Regions from separate parts of the Motilimonas thetidivivens genome, predicted to be linked through region 1. Evidence: predicted binding sites of a transcription regulator. Region 1 holds the regulator's gene; the other holds the start of a gene.
The links. Region 1 encodes ArgR, which controls arginine synthesis, uptake and breakdown. Its sites were predicted from a motif close to ANTGAATANNTATTCANT; they were not measured.

Region 1 (8,287 bases):
CAGGTTGATTATTTAGTTAATGCTTGTGGTTTTCGTACCGGATCGGTTGACGACATGGCTAAATTTTCACGCCAACGTATGGTGGAATTTAAGGCGGCCTACATTGCCCGTTGGCCTGAGCCTAATGCGGTTTGGCCCGAAGTCATTTTTCATGGTCAACGTGGGACGCCTAAAGGTATGGCTCAGTTAACACCTTATTGTGATGGCCATTTTCAACTTCACGGTATGACCAAAGAAATCACTCTGTTTAACGGCGGTTTAGTGCATTCGAATGCCACTAGCTCACAGCCCAAATTGCCCGATGCCTTAGTGAATAAAATTATTCATCATTGGCCAATGGATGTATTAAAGCAGCGCACCGAGCAAGCCATCACCCATGTCAGTCAATTTGTCCCTAGCTTTACTGAGGCAGAATTTGGCGGCAAGCCCTTATATGGTGCTCAGCAAATTCCCGGTGACGATGCCGATCTGCGCGCAGCTGCGGTTTCATTTGAAACCAACAATTATGCCCGCGCTGAAATCGTCAAAGCCTCTTCGGCGCTGACCGCGGCAGATCAAATCCTCACTAAATTGATTGATTTGAATCTTGCTCCCCAAGGCCAACATACCCAGCGCGAAATGCAATTTGCAACCACCTTAAACTTAGCTGCCAAGCAAATTACTCAGTTGGCTACCGAGCTGGCGATTGCACGCCACTATCCCGCAGCCTTGGCCTTACCTTATGACGCAAGCTCTGGCTGCAATCACGGCCCCCAAGCTCAGGTTCAACCCAATCATCCTCTCTCTGAGGTTGAAAAATCCGATCTAAAGCGCGTTTTTGCATAAAAATAACGCTTGGACAGAACTTTTTGCTAGAATCGCGGACTCATATTGAGTCCGTTATTAATTTGTGATGGTTTATTTTCAACGTTAATGTTTAAAGTTAATGATTTTCTTCAGGAAGTATTTATTGTGTTTAATTCTGCTAAAGCACTCACGTTAGTCGCTGCTCTGCTCCTCCCTCAGTTGGCTCAAGCCAATGACGATATGATAAATTATGCTCGCCAATATAAAGGCACCGAATACCTTTGGGGTGGCACCACCCCCGCAGGCTTTGACTGCTCTGGCTTTATTCAATACGTCTATAACAAATTTGATATCAGTATCCCAAGAGCGACCCGCGCTTACCCTAGTTTGTTTGATCGCGAAGTGCCGCTAGAAGAAGCCCAAGTGGGTGATCTTATTGTCTTTACCGGCACAGATGCCAGTATCCGCCGCCCCGGTCATGCTGGAATCATTAGTGAAATAGATGACGGTAAGCTGATGTTTTTACACAGTTCATCTTCAAAAAAACACTTTGGTGTATCGGAAACAAACTACTATAAAAGTGGCTACCCTAAGCGATTTTTAAAAGTCATTCGCATGGTAGATGGCGATAGCGATACAGACATCAAAAGCTAAAACCACCTATAGCCAAGCAACTGAAACATACATGTTCAAGTTGTTTGGGTGCCCTCCGACAAGAAATACAAACCGGATTCTATCCCATCCAAGGATGGTCGCTATTAGCACTATGGGTTATCATATCCTCTTTGCCTAGCGACCCTCCCTATGCCAGCTTTCTTTCCCAACATTCCCCTAAGCGCACGCTTTATGCTGCTGTCGGCTCTTGGCTTTGCCATTATGTCGGCCTGTGTCAAACTGGTTAGCCAATACCAGATTCCGGTACTAGAAATCGTCGCAGCACGGGCACTGGTTTCCTTGCTACTTAGCTATGTGGACGTTAGACGCAAAGGCATTTCCCCTTGGGGTGAACAAAAAGGCTGGTTATTTGCCCGCGGTGCGGTAGGTGCATTAGCACTGATCTGTGTGTATTACTCCATCGCTACCTTGCCATTGGCCGAAGCGACGTTATTACAATATCTACATCCTGTCTTTACCGCTTTGATTGCCCTACTGTTTTTAAAAGAGCCAATTCTTCATTCCACTAAGCTATGTATTGGTCTTAGCTTAGTTGGTCTGGGCATCATGATTAGCCCTGGACTTGGACTTGATCCCGCAGCTGGCTTACCTTGGTTTAGTATCTTGGTGGCGTTATTAGGTGCATTTGGCAGCGCCGTAGCTTATGTCATCGTGCGTAAACTCAGCCGCAGTGAAGATAGCTCAGTGATCATCATGTACTTTCCGTTAATTGCATTGCCGCTGTCATTATTGCTATTAGGGGATGATTTTGTGATACCGCCGCCTGAAGCTTTGTTGTTATTGCTGTTTGTGGGTATTTTTACTCAAATTGGTCAGGTTGGCTTAACCAAAGCCATGCAGTCTGAATCGGCCAGCAAAGCCACTGCTTATTCCTATGTTCAGGTGTTGTTTTCAATGCTATTTGGTTGGCTGATATTCAGTGAACTGCCCTCCATCTACAGTTGGATTGGCGGCGGCTTTATCTTACTGGGGGCGTTAATTAACGTGCTGTGGAAGCGCTAATAAAGTGATTATTGGTAGCGCCGTAGTGATGCAAATCGACCTTATGACAAAGCAACCTTGTAAATAATCCACCTTCTGAAGAAGGTGGCTTTGTGTTAACCCCCTAAAAGGGGGCCTTTGTTTAGTTCAGCGCCAACTCTCTCTGCTCTTGACGCTCTTGTTTCTCTTGGTGCCTTACGTATCGGCGTATTATTTCCTCATTGATTCCTACGCTATCAACAAAATAGCCCCTTTGCCAAAAATGATTTCCCCATAACTTGTTCTTCCTTAGATATGGGAATTTGCTAAATAACTTCAAGGCTATTTTACCTTTCAAAACACCCATCAAACTTGATATTGATAATTTTGGCGGTACCTTTACCACTAGGTGAACATGGTCAACTTGTACATTCAATTCAACGACTTCACATCCAAGTTGATTACAGTAAACCTGTATGCACCGATAAACTTCTTTACCCACATTATTTTTCAATATTCGAAAACGATACTTTGGTGTCCACACAATGTGATATTGACATCTCCAAAATACGTGGGAAGCTTGGTTATATCTACTCATGTTATTTGTCCTCTTTGACTTCGCTAAAAATCGAGAGTCCATTTAGCATGAGTAGAACTTCGGGCAAAGCCCCCTATGGATGATAACCACCTACTGAAGTAGGTGGTTTAGGGCTGAAAATAAAAAAGGAGAGCAAACATGCTCTCCTTGTCGTGAAGAAAACGCTGATTAAACGAAATCTACACCTTTTTGAATGTCGCCTTTAAGCGTATCAAGCATCTCATCAAGCGCTTTTTGTTCAAATGCGCTTACTTCGCCGTAAGGCAATACTTGTTCAACACCGTTTTTACCTAGCAACACAGGCTGAGCGAAGAATTCAGCATGCTCGCTGCCACCATCAACGTAAGTACATTCAACGATACCTTGCTTACCGTTTAGTGCCGCAACAACCGACAGACCAAAACGAGCCGCAGCTTGCCCCATAGAAAGGGTTGCAGAGCCGCCACCGGCTTTAGCTTCTACCACTTCAGTACCTGCATTCTGGATACGGGTAGTTAGGCTAGCAATCTCTTCATCAGAGAACTCAACACCTTGTACTTGAGATAATAAAGGCAGAATGGTAACGCCAGAATGGCCACCAATAACATTCACTTTAATATCTGTCGCTTTCAGACCTTTTGCTTCAGCAATAAATGTTTCACTGCGGATCACATCCAGCGTGGTTACACCGAACAGTTTGTTCTTGTCGTAAACACCTGCGTTTTTAAGCACTTCACGCGCAATTGCAACCGTAGTGTTAACTGGGTTAGTGATAATACCGATACACGCTTTTGGACAAGTCGCAGCCACTTTTTCAATCAGGTTTTTAACAATGCCAGCGTTAACATTGAATAGATCCGCACGATCCATACCCGGTTTACGAGCAACACCTGCTGAGATTAAAACCAGATCAGCACCTACTAGCGCAGGAGTTGGATCTTCACCAGCAAAACCTTCAATCGCAACGTCAGTTGGGATATGGCTTAAGTCTTTAGCTACACCTGGTGTTACCGGTGCGATGTCGTAAAGAGATAATTCTGAACCCGCTGGTAATTCGTTTTTCAACAATAGAGATAAGGCTTGGCCGATACCGCCCGCAGCGCCTAGAACAGCAACTTTCATGTGGTTGTCTCCGTTATATGTAGGTGAGGTTTATTTGTTTTTGTTATGCGGGCAAAGTCTATGAGATCCCCCACAAAAACACAAATTGTTAACAGAGGTGAAACGCTAAGATGTGAGCAAATATAAAAAAACAAGCCTTTCAACAAACAAGATTTAACATTTTGTTATCATTTACACACTAGCCTTAGCATCAGAAAATGCTAGCAAGCTAACCGTATACTGTCGTGTATAAGCGATGACTCAATTAAAATAACTGGAAATAATGCGTTGATATTCTCCCGATAGTTTAATCTGCTGTAGCGCTTGATTGAGTTGATTTAGTAATTTTGAATTGCGCTTATTAACCGCAATCGCATAACCATCACCAAAATACTGAGGGTCTATTAACGTATCGCCAACAATTGTAAACCCTTTGTTTTCAGACTTGCCCAACCACACCTTTGCCACAGCATCATCCACTAAGACCAAGTCAATATTTCCATTAACTAAATCAGAAAATGCCATGGAGTAGCTGTGATAAGGCACCACTAGCGCACTTTCCATCTTAGGTTTATCTAATAAATAGCGTAGTTGCACACTGCCATTTTGAACGCCGATGGATTGGTCTGAGAGATTGTGATACGAAGAATATCGCCCCGCTTTAGCGATAAACACGGCTCCACTTTCATAATACAGCTCACTAAAGGCCACCTGTTGACGGCGTTCAGGGGTTGGATTCAAGGCTGCAATCACTGCATCATAATTATTAAACTGCAAACCTGGCAGCAAGCTATCAAAACTTTTGTGCAAAAACGCACATTCAACCTTCATTTGCCGACACAAGGCATTGGCAATATCAATGTCTAAACCTTGAAACTGACCTGCTTGGTCAATGTATTCAAAAGGAGGATAGCTAGCATCTGTCGCGATCCTCAACGTCCCTGCCGCCAAGGAATGAAAGCTAAGCAAAAGCAACCCAATCAGTTTCCACATAAAACACCCAAAGCCAAAGCGTGATAAAAATAAGCAAAAAACAGTTTAGCTAATTTTAGATTGTTTTTATTACGAGATGTTAAGCGTTAAGATTTTTTTCACTGTGCGTTGACCTTAGACACAATAAGCACTATTTACTGAGTCTTAACGGATTATTTAGTGATACTGCTCGCTTTTAACTTTAGGCAGTGATTGAATCGCTTGCTAGATATTGACTTTTTATGCAATATTGCAGCATATAACTGACTGAATATGTATTTAAAATGAAAAATAGCGACAAACAAGACCGTCTGATTGAAGCATTCAAATCGTTACTTAAAGAAGAAACATTTGGCTCACAAGGAGAGATAGTTAATGCCTTACAAGCACAAGGCTTTGACAATATAAACCAATCCAAAGTTTCACGCATGCTAAATCGCTTTGGTGCAGTGCGCACCCGTAATGCCAAATCAGAAATGGTGTATTGTCTACCTGCAGAGCTAGGGGTTCCCGCAACCAGCAGTCCGCTCAAGAACTTGGTCAGTGATATCGACTTTAACGACGCGCTCGTTGTTATTCGTACTAGCCCTGGCGCCGCTCAACTGATTGCGCGTTTGTTGGATTCACTGAGTAAGGCTGATGGTATTTTGGGAACGATCGCTGGAGATGACACCATTTTTATCACCCCAACCAACACCAAAGAAATCCACAAAACCGTGATGACGGTTAAGAGCTTGTTCGATATGCGCTAGCCTTAACGCTAGCCAAGTCGTTATATCAAATATTAGCCTTGTTGCAGAGGCTAAATCATCACCAACCCACTAAGTTGTAAATCTAAATCAAGCGGAAATCTTATCAAAGATAATTAACTCGTGGGGCTGCACCGTAACATCTACCTTTTGCTGCACGCACATAGGTTGTGCGATTTGGCACTCAAGTTGCTGCCCTTGTTGGTTTACCACCACTTTAGAGCTAGCGCCCAAAAACTGAACTTCCTGAACGATACCACTGCCTTCTGGGTTTAAGGCTAAACTCAACTGTTGAGGGCGTAATAAAATCTCACAATCACTGCCTAAATTTTTATGATGAGCAACCGTGCCACAAATACGGCCCAGTGACGTAGTAACATGGCGCTCATCGAGCACCTTGGCTTCTAAATAGTTGCCCCCGCCAAGAAAGTTAGCAACAAAGCGAGTGGCGGGTCGTAAGTAAAGCTCATCAGGAGTCCCGACTTGAATGATCCGACCTTGATCTAATACTGCCAACTTATCGGCAAAAGCAAATGCTTCTTCCTTGGAATGAGTCACAAACACAGCACTGATCCCCGCTTGCTTTAAGATGCGTTTGATCTCAGCAATCAGTTCCAATCTCACCTGACTGTCAATATTCGAAAAAGGCTCATCCAGCAACATAATATCTGGCTGGTATGCCAACGCTCTGGCAATGGCAACACGCTGCTGCTGGCCACCCGATAATTGATGCGGATAACGCTCAGCAAAATCTGACAATTTGACCAAGGCCAACACTTGGTTTGCTCGTTGCTGTTGCTCGGCTTTGCTTAGGTGATCGATACCAAACACCACATTTTCCATCACCGTCATATGAGGAAATAAAGCATAGTCTTGGAAAATCATCCCCACCTTACGTTGTTCGGCGGGTAGATGAAGGTTTTCACCATTAACTTGACGACCATTGATCGTGATATCACCCGATTTTAATGGCAATAAACCGGCAATGGCTTTTAACAAGGTGGTTTTACCGCAGCCGCTTGAGCCCAATAAGCACAGGATTTCATTGCTTTCAAGGGTCACGCTCATATCAGATAGGATCTCGACCCCATTGTAGCTGCAATGAACCTGAGCAATCTCTAATGCTGACATAACTGATACCTTCCTTATCCCTTAATGTTGCTCAATCGAGCGACTTAAAACAATTAACGGAATTAATCCAACTAATACAATAACAATGGCGGGCAACGCACCATATTCAATCATTTCATCAGACACAAATTCAAAAACATAAGTCGCCAAGGTTTCAAAATTAAATGGCCGTAAGATCAAGGCTGCCGGTAACTCTTTCATTGATTCAATAAAGACTAATAACAAGGCCGTAAAACAGCCCTTACTGATCAGTGGAATATGTATCTTACGCACCATCTTCACACTGCTCTTGCCTAAGGTTTTCGAAACCATATCGAGCGATGGCGGAATTTTATTCAGGCTGCCTTCAACCGCACCCACCGCAATGGCACTAAAGCGAACTAAATAACCACAAATGAGCGCTAAGATTGAGCCACTGAAAAATAATCCAGGGCCTGTACCACCAAAATAATCAAAGACATCATTTAAGCGATGATCTAACCAACCTAGTGGGATCAAAATACCGATAGCTAATACCGTCCCCGGAACGGCGTACCCCATAGAGCAAAGACGAGCAGGAATATCTGAACCTCGGCGCACATGTAAGCGACGAAACAAACCGACTAGAATAGCAATAGCACAGGCAATCACCGCCACAACCCCAGCCAGAATAAAAGTATCTAGGCTATAGCGCACAAACTGCTCTGTCCATGACTGCTCAAAATACGAATATGCATAATAGGTTAGCATCAGAAATGGCAATAAGAAGCCTAACCAAACTAACCCCCAACAAAAGCTACTGGCGAGCCATTTTTGCCAACAAGATAACTTGATTAAATGCTTGGTTTCTTGCCCCATGCTTTTTTGAAACACTTTTTGCTTACGCCGACTAAAGCGCTCTAAGGCAATAATTAAAACCACGGCCACTAACATCATGGATGAAATTTTCGCGGCAGCATTTAAATTGCCATAACCTAACCAAGTATCGTAAACCGCACGGGTTAAGGTATTAACCGCAAAAAAATCAACGGTCGCAAAATCAGCCAAGGTTTCCATGGCAATTAGTGATAAGCCGATAGCAATCGACGGACGAGCTAAGGGTAAACTGATACGCCAAAAAGCCTGAGACCGCGTTTTACCTAACAACTGCGCCGATTGCATTAAGGTATCAGACTGCTCTAAAAAAGAAGTTCTTGCCAGTAAGTACAGATAAGGAAACAGCACGCTAGCTAAAATAACAATGGCCCCACCCATGCTGCGGATGTTGGGAAACCAATAATCTTGCGCCGTTTGCCAACCAAATAAATCGCGCAGGGCAACTTGGATTGGGCCAGCAAAGTCGAGTAGCTCGGTATAA
Region 2 (8,287 bases), on a different contig from region 1:
CTTGGCGTCGTCATTTATTGGCCTTGCTGTTTAAAGTGGCTAGTTAGAGGTTCAAAACTAGCCACTGCAGGATCTAAATGAACTTAACACTTATGCCCAATCAACATGCATCTTCAAGTTGATTGGGGTATATACGTTTAAGTTGACCTATTTGGTTGCTACTGGGGTTAGACAAAAACGCTTAATTAATGAGCTTAGTAGATCGCTGGTTGGTTTAACAAAGGATAAATCTAAGTACTCATCAGGTTGATGCGCCTGACCTATATGGCCCGGTCCCATCACAATAGTGTCGCAGCCCAATTGTTGGATAAAGGGGGCTTCGGTGCAGTAGTTCACCGCTTCGGCTTTATTGCCGCTTAACTGCTCAGCGGTTTGGATTAATGCTGAGGTTTCACTACATGAGTAGGCAGGAATAGGTTCATGAAGATGGAAAATATCTACCGCACCGGGGTAAGCTCGGTCGATTTCCGCTAAGGCTGCTTTCAATGTCATAAATAATTCGTCGGTGCTTACGCCAGGAATGGGGCGCATGTCGATGTGTAGCTCACAACAGCCGCAAATTCGGTTGGGGCTGTCGCCGCCGTGAATATGGCCAAAGTTCAACGTGGGTGAGGGGACCTCAAAGTTCGGATTATTGTATTTCTCTTTAAATACTTGCTGCACCTTAAGTAACTCGGCCAATACCTTGTGCATGACTTCAATGGCGTTTAAACCTTTACTTGGATCTGAACTGTGACCGCTGCGCCCGGTAATGCGAATCGCCTCAGACATATGACCTTTATGCATAAACACGGGCACTAAGCCCGTTGGCTCGCCAATCACGGCGTAATCCGGCTTAATATGTTGGCGACTGGCAATGTCTCTGGCACCTGCCATGGTGGTCTCTTCATCGGCGGTGGCCAAGATACGTAGCGGCTTGTCTATCTTAGTGAGATCGAGTTCTTTTACCGCCTCAAGTATAAAAGCAAAAAAACCTTTCATATCTATGGTGCCAAGGCCATAAAGCCGATTGCCGTCTTCGGTCAGCTTGAACGGATCTTTGCTCCAGCGACCATCATCAAATGGCACCGTATCGGTATGCCCCGCTAATAGCAGGCCTCCTTCACCTTGGCCTAAGGTGGCAACCATGTTGTATTTGCCCGTTAAGCCGGGGATTTCGCTTACTTCAACGCTAAAACCCGCTGTTTCGAACCAGCTCGCAAGTTTGGTTATTACCTGTTGATTGCTTTGATCCCAGGCTGAGTCGGTTGAACTAATAGAAGGTGTGGCGATCAGTTCACGGTAAGTTTCAATAAATCCAGGTAATGACATAGAGCCTCAAAAATAAAATTAAATATTAATGCAGAAATATTGCATAAAAAACTAGATTCAGCTAGCATTTCAGCTTGGTTTAACATAACAAATTATGCCCGATTATGAAGACTATTTTTTCCCACAGTTCGCGACGACGCTCCCTCCTTTAATAAAGGCGCTTTTGGGCGTGCTTTTTGTTACTCTTAACCGCAATTAACTAGCTAAAATCAAACGGAAATTCGACATGTTAAAAACAATTATTGTGGGGGCCAGTGGTTATACTGGTGCTGAATTAGCTCTGTTTATTGAGCGCCATCCTGAGTTGGAATTGGCAGGTCTGTATGTTTCAGAAAACAGCTTAGACCAAGGCAAGTCGATTGCTGATCTGTACGGTAAGTTATTGGGAGTAGTTGACTTGCCACTACAACCGCTCGGTGTGGCGGATATCCCGAGTGTTTGTCAGGATGTTGATATTGTCGTGCTAGCGACTGCTCATGAAGTGAGTCATGACTTAGCGCCGCATTTTTTGGCTGCCAATACCACCGTTTTCGATTTATCAGGCGCATTTCGTGTCAATGATTTAGCCTTCTATGAAAAATTCTATGGTTTCACCCATCAGTACCCTGAACTACTAGATAAAGCGGTATATGGTTTGGCTGAGTGGAACGGCGATGCAGTAAAAGCAACGGACTTGATTGCGGTGCCGGGCTGTTATACCACCACTGCACTACTGGCTCTTAAACCATTGCAAGAAGCAGGCTTAATTCGTGAAGATGTTAAGCCGACGATTAATGCTACCAGCGGAGTGAGTGGCGCAGGGCGCAAGGCATCGACGACTTCGAGCTTCTGTGAAGTTAGCTTGCATCCCTATGGTGTGTTTACCCATAGACATAAGCCAGAGATTGATACCCACTTAGGCACGCCTGTGGTGTTTACTCCGCATTTAGGCAGTTATAAACGTGGCATTTTGGCTTCAATCAATGTGGTGTTAAAACAAGGCGTGACGCCTGAGCAAGTAAGTGCGGTATTTGAACAAGCCTATCAAGACCAACCTATTGTTCGTTTATTAAAAGGCACTTATCCAGCGGTTAAGAATGTTGAAGGTACCCCATTTTGTGATATCGCTTGGGCACAAGATGGCCAAGATTTAATTGTATTTAGTGCCACCGACAACTTATTAAAAGGTGCATCATCGCAAGCGATGCAATGTATCAATTTGAAGTTTGGCTTCCCGATGACAACGTCATTGCTGTAAACCAAGCATTTTAGATTATGTGAAGCATGACGGCTCAGTGATGCATAAAAATACATACAATATTAAGTTTTTGTTGGCCATTGGCGAAAGGAAGTAAATCGAACATGAACAAACCGCTGTTAATTAAACTCGGTGGTGCGGTATTAGAAAATGACACGGCATTAGCCAATTTGTTTACCGCTCTGACGCAATATTTAGCCACTAATCAGCGTCCCTTGATCTTAGTTCACGGTGGCGGTGTGGTGGTTGAAGATGTGCTAAGCAAAATGGGCATCAAAAGCGAGAAGAAAAATGGCTTGCGTATTACCCCATTTGATCAAATACCTTACGTTGCGGGTGCGTTAGCGGGGACTTCAAACAAGTTGTTGATGGCCAAGGCGCTGCAAGCGGGTTTAAGTGCGGTAGGTTTGTCGCTGGCCGATGGCTTTAGCACTAAGGTAAGCCAGCTAGACCCAGAATTAGGTGCGGTAGGTACCTGTACCCCTAACGATGCCACTTTAATCAATACCTTATTAGCAGCAAATCAGTTACCTGTTATCTCTTCTATCGGCATCGGTGATGATGGCCGTTTGTACAATGTAAATGCCGACCAAGCCGCCATTGTGATCTGTGAGTTAGTGGGCGCTGAATTGGTGTTTTTGTCTGATGTTGATGGGGTGTTAGACGGTAATAAGCAGCTGATCCCAGAACTTAATACCGAGTTAGCTAACGAGCTAATTGGCTCTGGCGTCATTCGTGATGGTATGACAGTGAAGGTGCAAGCCGCATTAGATGCTGCCGATAGCTTAGGCCATGTGATGTTAGCCAGCTGGAAACAGCCCGAAAATTTAGTGGCCTTATTAAAAGGTGAGAATAAAGGGACGAAAGTCCTTAAATAATTTTTTGTTTGAACAATAAATCAAACAACTTTTGCTGGTGGCGCGTTAACCAGCCATCAAGGAGTTAACCATGGAACATTTATTAACGGGTAAAGAAACCAGTAAACAGGATATTCTAGACCTGATTAACCTAGGTAAAGATTTAAAGGCGAACCCGAAAAAATATGCCGATTCCCTAAAGGGTAAAAGCATAGTTACGATTTTTGAAAAGCAATCGCTGCGCACCCGAGTGACCTTTGATATTGGTATTAATAAGTTAGGCGGTCATGCGGTTTACCTTGACTCGCAAAATGGTGCTATCGGTGAGCGTGAAACGGTAAAAGACTTTGCTTCTAATTTAACCCGTTGGGCGGATTGTATTGTGGCGCGCGTGATGTCACACAGCACCATTGAAGAGTTAGCGAAATATTCCAATGTGCCCGTGATTAACTCTTTGTGTGACTTGTACCATCCGTGTCAGGCATTAGCTGACTTTATGACTATTGCCGAGCATTACGATGACCTATCTAAGGTGAAATTGGCTTATGTGGGTGATGGTAACAATGTGACCCATTCATTATTCATTGTGGGGGCGATTGTTGGCGCTGAAGTAACGGCGGTTTGTCCACTTGGCTCAAGCCCTGATGCGCAGATTTTAAAGCAAGCCGAAGAATTAGCAGCCCTAAGCGGTGCGAATGTTCGCGTGACGCACTCAGTGGATGATATTCAAGGTTACGATATTGTTTATGGTGACACTTGGGTATCGATGGGCGACAACACCCCGCTACAAGCAGTGAAAGATAAATTTATGCCTTATCAAATAAATAGGGCACTGCTGGATAAAACCGGCATTAAACATGTGTTACATTGTCAGCCGGCACATCGTGAGTTGGATATCACATCAGAAGTGATGGACGACGAAAATGTATCACTTATATTCCAACAAGCAGAAAACAGAATGCATATCCAAAATGCCATCATGCTGACATTGATGAAAGGAGAGTTTTAATGAGCAAGATTAAAAAGGTTGTATTGGCTTATTCAGGTGGTTTAGATACGTCGGCAATCATTCCATGGTTAAAAGAAACCTATGATGATTGTGAAATTGTTGCGTTTTGTGCCGACGTAGGTCAAGGCGAAGAAGAGCTGATCGGTCTTGAAGAAAAAGCGTTAGCATCGGGTGCATCTGAGTGTCACATTGTTGACCTTAAAGAAGAGTTTGTTAAAGATTACATCTACCCAACTATCGCGACCGGTGCGGTGTACGAAGGCACTTACCTATTAGGTACGTCAATGGCGCGTCCTATCATCGCTAAAGCGCAAGTTGAAGTGGCGCTAAAAGTAGGTGCTGATGCGGTATGTCACGGTTGTACCGGTAAAGGTAATGACCAAATCCGTTTCGAAAGCTGTTTTGCGGCGCTTGCGCCTGAGCTAAAAGTGATTGCACCTTGGCGTGAGTGGGACATGGTTTCGCGTGAAGATCTATTGGCTTACCTTGCTGAGCGCAATATTAAAACCACCGCTAGCGCGACTAAGATCTACAGCCGCGATGCAAACGCTTGGCACATTTCTCACGAAGGTGGCGAGTTAGAAGACCCATGGAACGAGCCAAGCAAAGGCGTTTGGACCATGACAGTTGATCCACTTGATGCGCCAAACGAGCCAGAATACGTTACGCTAACGGTGAAAAATGCCCGCGTGACGGCGGTAGACGGTGTTGAGTTATCTCCATACCAAGCACTAATGCTACTAAACGAGAAAGCAGCGAAGCACGGTGTTGGCCGCGTTGATATCACTGAAAACCGTACCGTAGGTATGAAGTCTCGTGGCTGTTACGAAACCCCAGGTGGTACCGTGATGGTGGCCGCGCTACGTGGTATTGATGAACTAGTTCATGACAAGCCTTCGCGTCGCTGGCGTGATCACGTGGGCCAAGAATTTGCTCACCTAGTTTACGATGGTCGTTGGTTTACGCCGCTATGTGGCTCTTTATTAGCAGCTTCTGAAGCCCTAGCAAAAGATGCAAACGGTGAAGTGGTTGTGCGCTTGTACAAAGGCCAAGCAACTGCGGTACAGAAGAAATCTGAGAACAGCCTATACTCAGAAGACTTTGCTACCTTTGGTGAAGATGACGTTTACGACCAAAAACATGCAGAAGGCTTTATCCGTCTGTACTCACTAGCGAGTCGTATTCGTTCACTTAACGCAAAAAACAAGTAATTAGCTGTTTATTGCAATAGATAAAATAGCTGCCAACGTGCAGCTATTTTGTCGTTTAAAAGACACCTTGGTCACTTACTCTGATAAAAAAGACCAATTGAAAATCGATTTTCAGGAGAGAAAAGCTCATGGCACTTTGGGGCGGGCGTTTTAGCCAAGCAGCAGACGCGAAATTTAAGTTGTTTAATGATTCTTTGCGGTTTGACTATCGTCTCGCGAAGCAAGATATAGTGGGCTCGATTGCATGGTCAAAATCGCTACTAGAAGTGAATGTGTTGACCGCAGATGAGCAACAGCGTTTGGAAGTGGCGCTGAATGAACTTAAAGCCTCTGTGATAGAAAATCCAGAACAAATTTTAGAGTCAGATGCCGAAGATATTCACTCTTGGGTAGAAGGCCAGCTGATTCAAAAAGTCGGTGATTTAGGTAAGAAATTACACACTGGCCGCAGCCGTAATGACCAAGTGGCTACCGACTTAAAACTATGGTGTAAAGAGCGAGCGCAAGAGCTGATTGTGTTGCTTGATCGCCTACAGCAAAAATTGGTGGAGCTAGCACGCGTGCATCAGCATGTGGTATTGCCGGGTTACACTCATTTACAACGCGCTCAACCAGTGACGTTTTCACACTGGTGTTTAGCTTATGTCGAAATGTTTGAGCGTGATTATGGCCGAATGAAAGATTGCGTTAAACGCCTAGATACCAGCCCATTAGGCAGCGGCGCATTAGCGGGTACAGCTTATCCGATGGATCGCACCGTATTGGCGCATAACTTAGGCTTTCGCCGCGCCACGCGTAACAGTTTAGACAGCGTGTCGGATCGTGATCACGTAGTAGAGCTTATGAGCACGGCGTCTTTATCTATGCTGCACCTATCGCGTATGGCGGAAGATTTAATTTTCTATAACTCGGGTGAGTCTGGCTTTATTGAAATGTCTGATCAAGTCACCTCGGGCTCATCGCTAATGCCACAAAAGAAAAACCCCGATGCCATGGAGTTGATCCGAGGTAAAGCGGGCCGTGTTTATGGCTCACTAGCGGGCATGATGATGACCTTAAAAGCCTTGCCTTTGGCTTACAACAAAGACATGCAAGAAGATAAAGAAGGCCTGTTTGATGCCCTAGATACTTGGGGTGACTGTCTTGAAATGGCCGAGATGGCGCTAACAGATCTTAAGGTAAATGAAGAGCGCACCAAAGAAGCGGCGCAAGGCGGCTACGCCAATGCGACCGAGTTGGCCGATTACTTAGTGGCTAAGGGTATTCCGTTTCGTGAAGCGCACCATATTGTCGGTGCAGCCGTGGTCGGGGCTATTGCCAAAGGTGTACCACTGGAAGATCTAAGCGTAGAAGAGTTTAAGGTTTTCTCTCCTGTGATTGAAGCCGATGTTTATCCTGTGCTGACCTTAGAAGCCACCTTAGCCGCGCGTCAAGCGCAAGGTGGTGTGGCGCCAGAGCAAATCGAATTTGCCCTTAGCGCCGCAGAAAAACGCTTGAACAAGCGTGATACGTCAGGGGTTTATGCTCGTGCTGCGCGTTTAACGGATCTTGATGATATCGAACGCCTTGTTAATTACTGGGCCAATGCCGGTGAAAATTTACCACGCTCGCGCTCTGAACTGGTGTCGGCGGTAGGTGAATTTGCGGTGACCGAAGTAAACGGTAAGGTTACGGGCTGTGCTTCGCTTTATGTTTACGACACCGGTCTTGCCGAAGTGCGTTCACTGGGTGTAGATCCTGAGGTCGCTGAGCAAGGTCAAGATATTGCATTGGTGGAATTCTTAATCAAGAAAGCACAAAAGATGGCTATCCAGCGTCTATTTGTCCTGACTCGTGCATCTGAATTCTTTATGCAACTTGGCTTTAGCCCAACCAGCAAGGCGATGCTGCCAGAGAAAGTGCTTAAGGACTGCGACGATTGCTTCCGTCAACATTCGTGTGATGAAGTGGCATTAGAGCTGATTTTTAATACGCGTATTAAGAAGTAACTGTTTGCTATCTCACTAATAAAAGGAGCTTCGGCTCCTTTTATTTTTTGCAAAGTTGATTTTTGATTTTTGGATCAATAATTATGTTGTTTTAATTGATATAGTTCTTGTTGAACTAATCATTTATGAGGAAACGACATGTCTAAGGTCTATGTGATCGCTCAATTTAAGGCCAAGCCGGGTAAAGAGCAGCAATTGTTTGAAGTGTTAAAAGCCTTGGAGCCTGATTCACGCGCCGAACCGGGTTGCTTGCAGTATATTTTGACTCGTCAAATTGACCACCCCAGCGCGACGCGCAGTGATTACAGTATTTTATTCAATGAAGTGTGGGCCGATGCCGCCAGTTGGACGGCTCACGGTGAGCGTCAAGCAATCAAAGATTTCTTTGAGCAGCATGTAGTGGATGCCAATGGCCTTGTGGCTGATGCTCAGGTCACGGCCTATACCGACGAAGGCTTCTGATCGCAGCCAAATAATGAGGGAGCTAAATGCTCCCTTTTGCTTATTGGATGCTGGAGACCTGGCGACCGTTTAGTGCCTGAATGGGGCGGTTATTGGTGCTCGGCAAGGCGAGCTTGAATGCGGCTATTTGCTGTGGCGAAGCGCTGATCGCGTTTTGCATCACCAGCCACTGCACCCCTTCGCTACAAGGTGGCGTGGTTAATGAACCAACG

Region 2: a site for ArgR is predicted at 1,329-1,346, ahead of argC (N-acetyl-gamma-glutamyl-phosphate reductase). Genes of this name have one in related genera too.

What each region holds. Positions count from the first base shown of each region.
Region 1 covers NZ_JBKFDK010000019.1:65,265-73,551, reverse strand. The annotation lists gene ACK8OT_RS14150 (FAD-dependent oxidoreductase) at 1-825, shown strand, start outside; gene ACK8OT_RS14145 (C40 family peptidase) at 871-1,440, shown strand; gene ACK8OT_RS14140 (DMT family transporter) at 1,591-2,463, shown strand; gene tnpA (IS200/IS605 family transposase) at 2,585-3,019, opposite strand; gene mdh (malate dehydrogenase) at 3,188-4,120, opposite strand; gene ACK8OT_RS14125 (transporter substrate-binding domain-containing protein) at 4,361-5,092, opposite strand; gene argR (transcriptional regulator ArgR) at 5,356-5,823, shown strand; gene ACK8OT_RS14115 (ABC transporter ATP-binding protein) at 5,911-6,951, opposite strand; gene ACK8OT_RS14110 (ABC transporter permease) at 6,973-8,287, opposite strand, start outside.
Region 2 covers NZ_JBKFDK010000023.1:54,760-63,046, forward strand. The annotation lists gene argE (acetylornithine deacetylase) at 148-1,311, opposite strand; gene argC (N-acetyl-gamma-glutamyl-phosphate reductase) at 1,538-2,548, shown strand; gene argB (acetylglutamate kinase) at 2,653-3,426, shown strand; gene ACK8OT_RS15655 (ornithine carbamoyltransferase) at 3,497-4,414, shown strand; gene ACK8OT_RS15660 (argininosuccinate synthase) at 4,414-5,625, shown strand; gene argH (argininosuccinate lyase) at 5,754-7,613, shown strand; gene ACK8OT_RS15670 (putative quinol monooxygenase) at 7,752-8,075, shown strand; gene ACK8OT_RS15675 (carbonic anhydrase) at 8,116-8,287, opposite strand, start outside.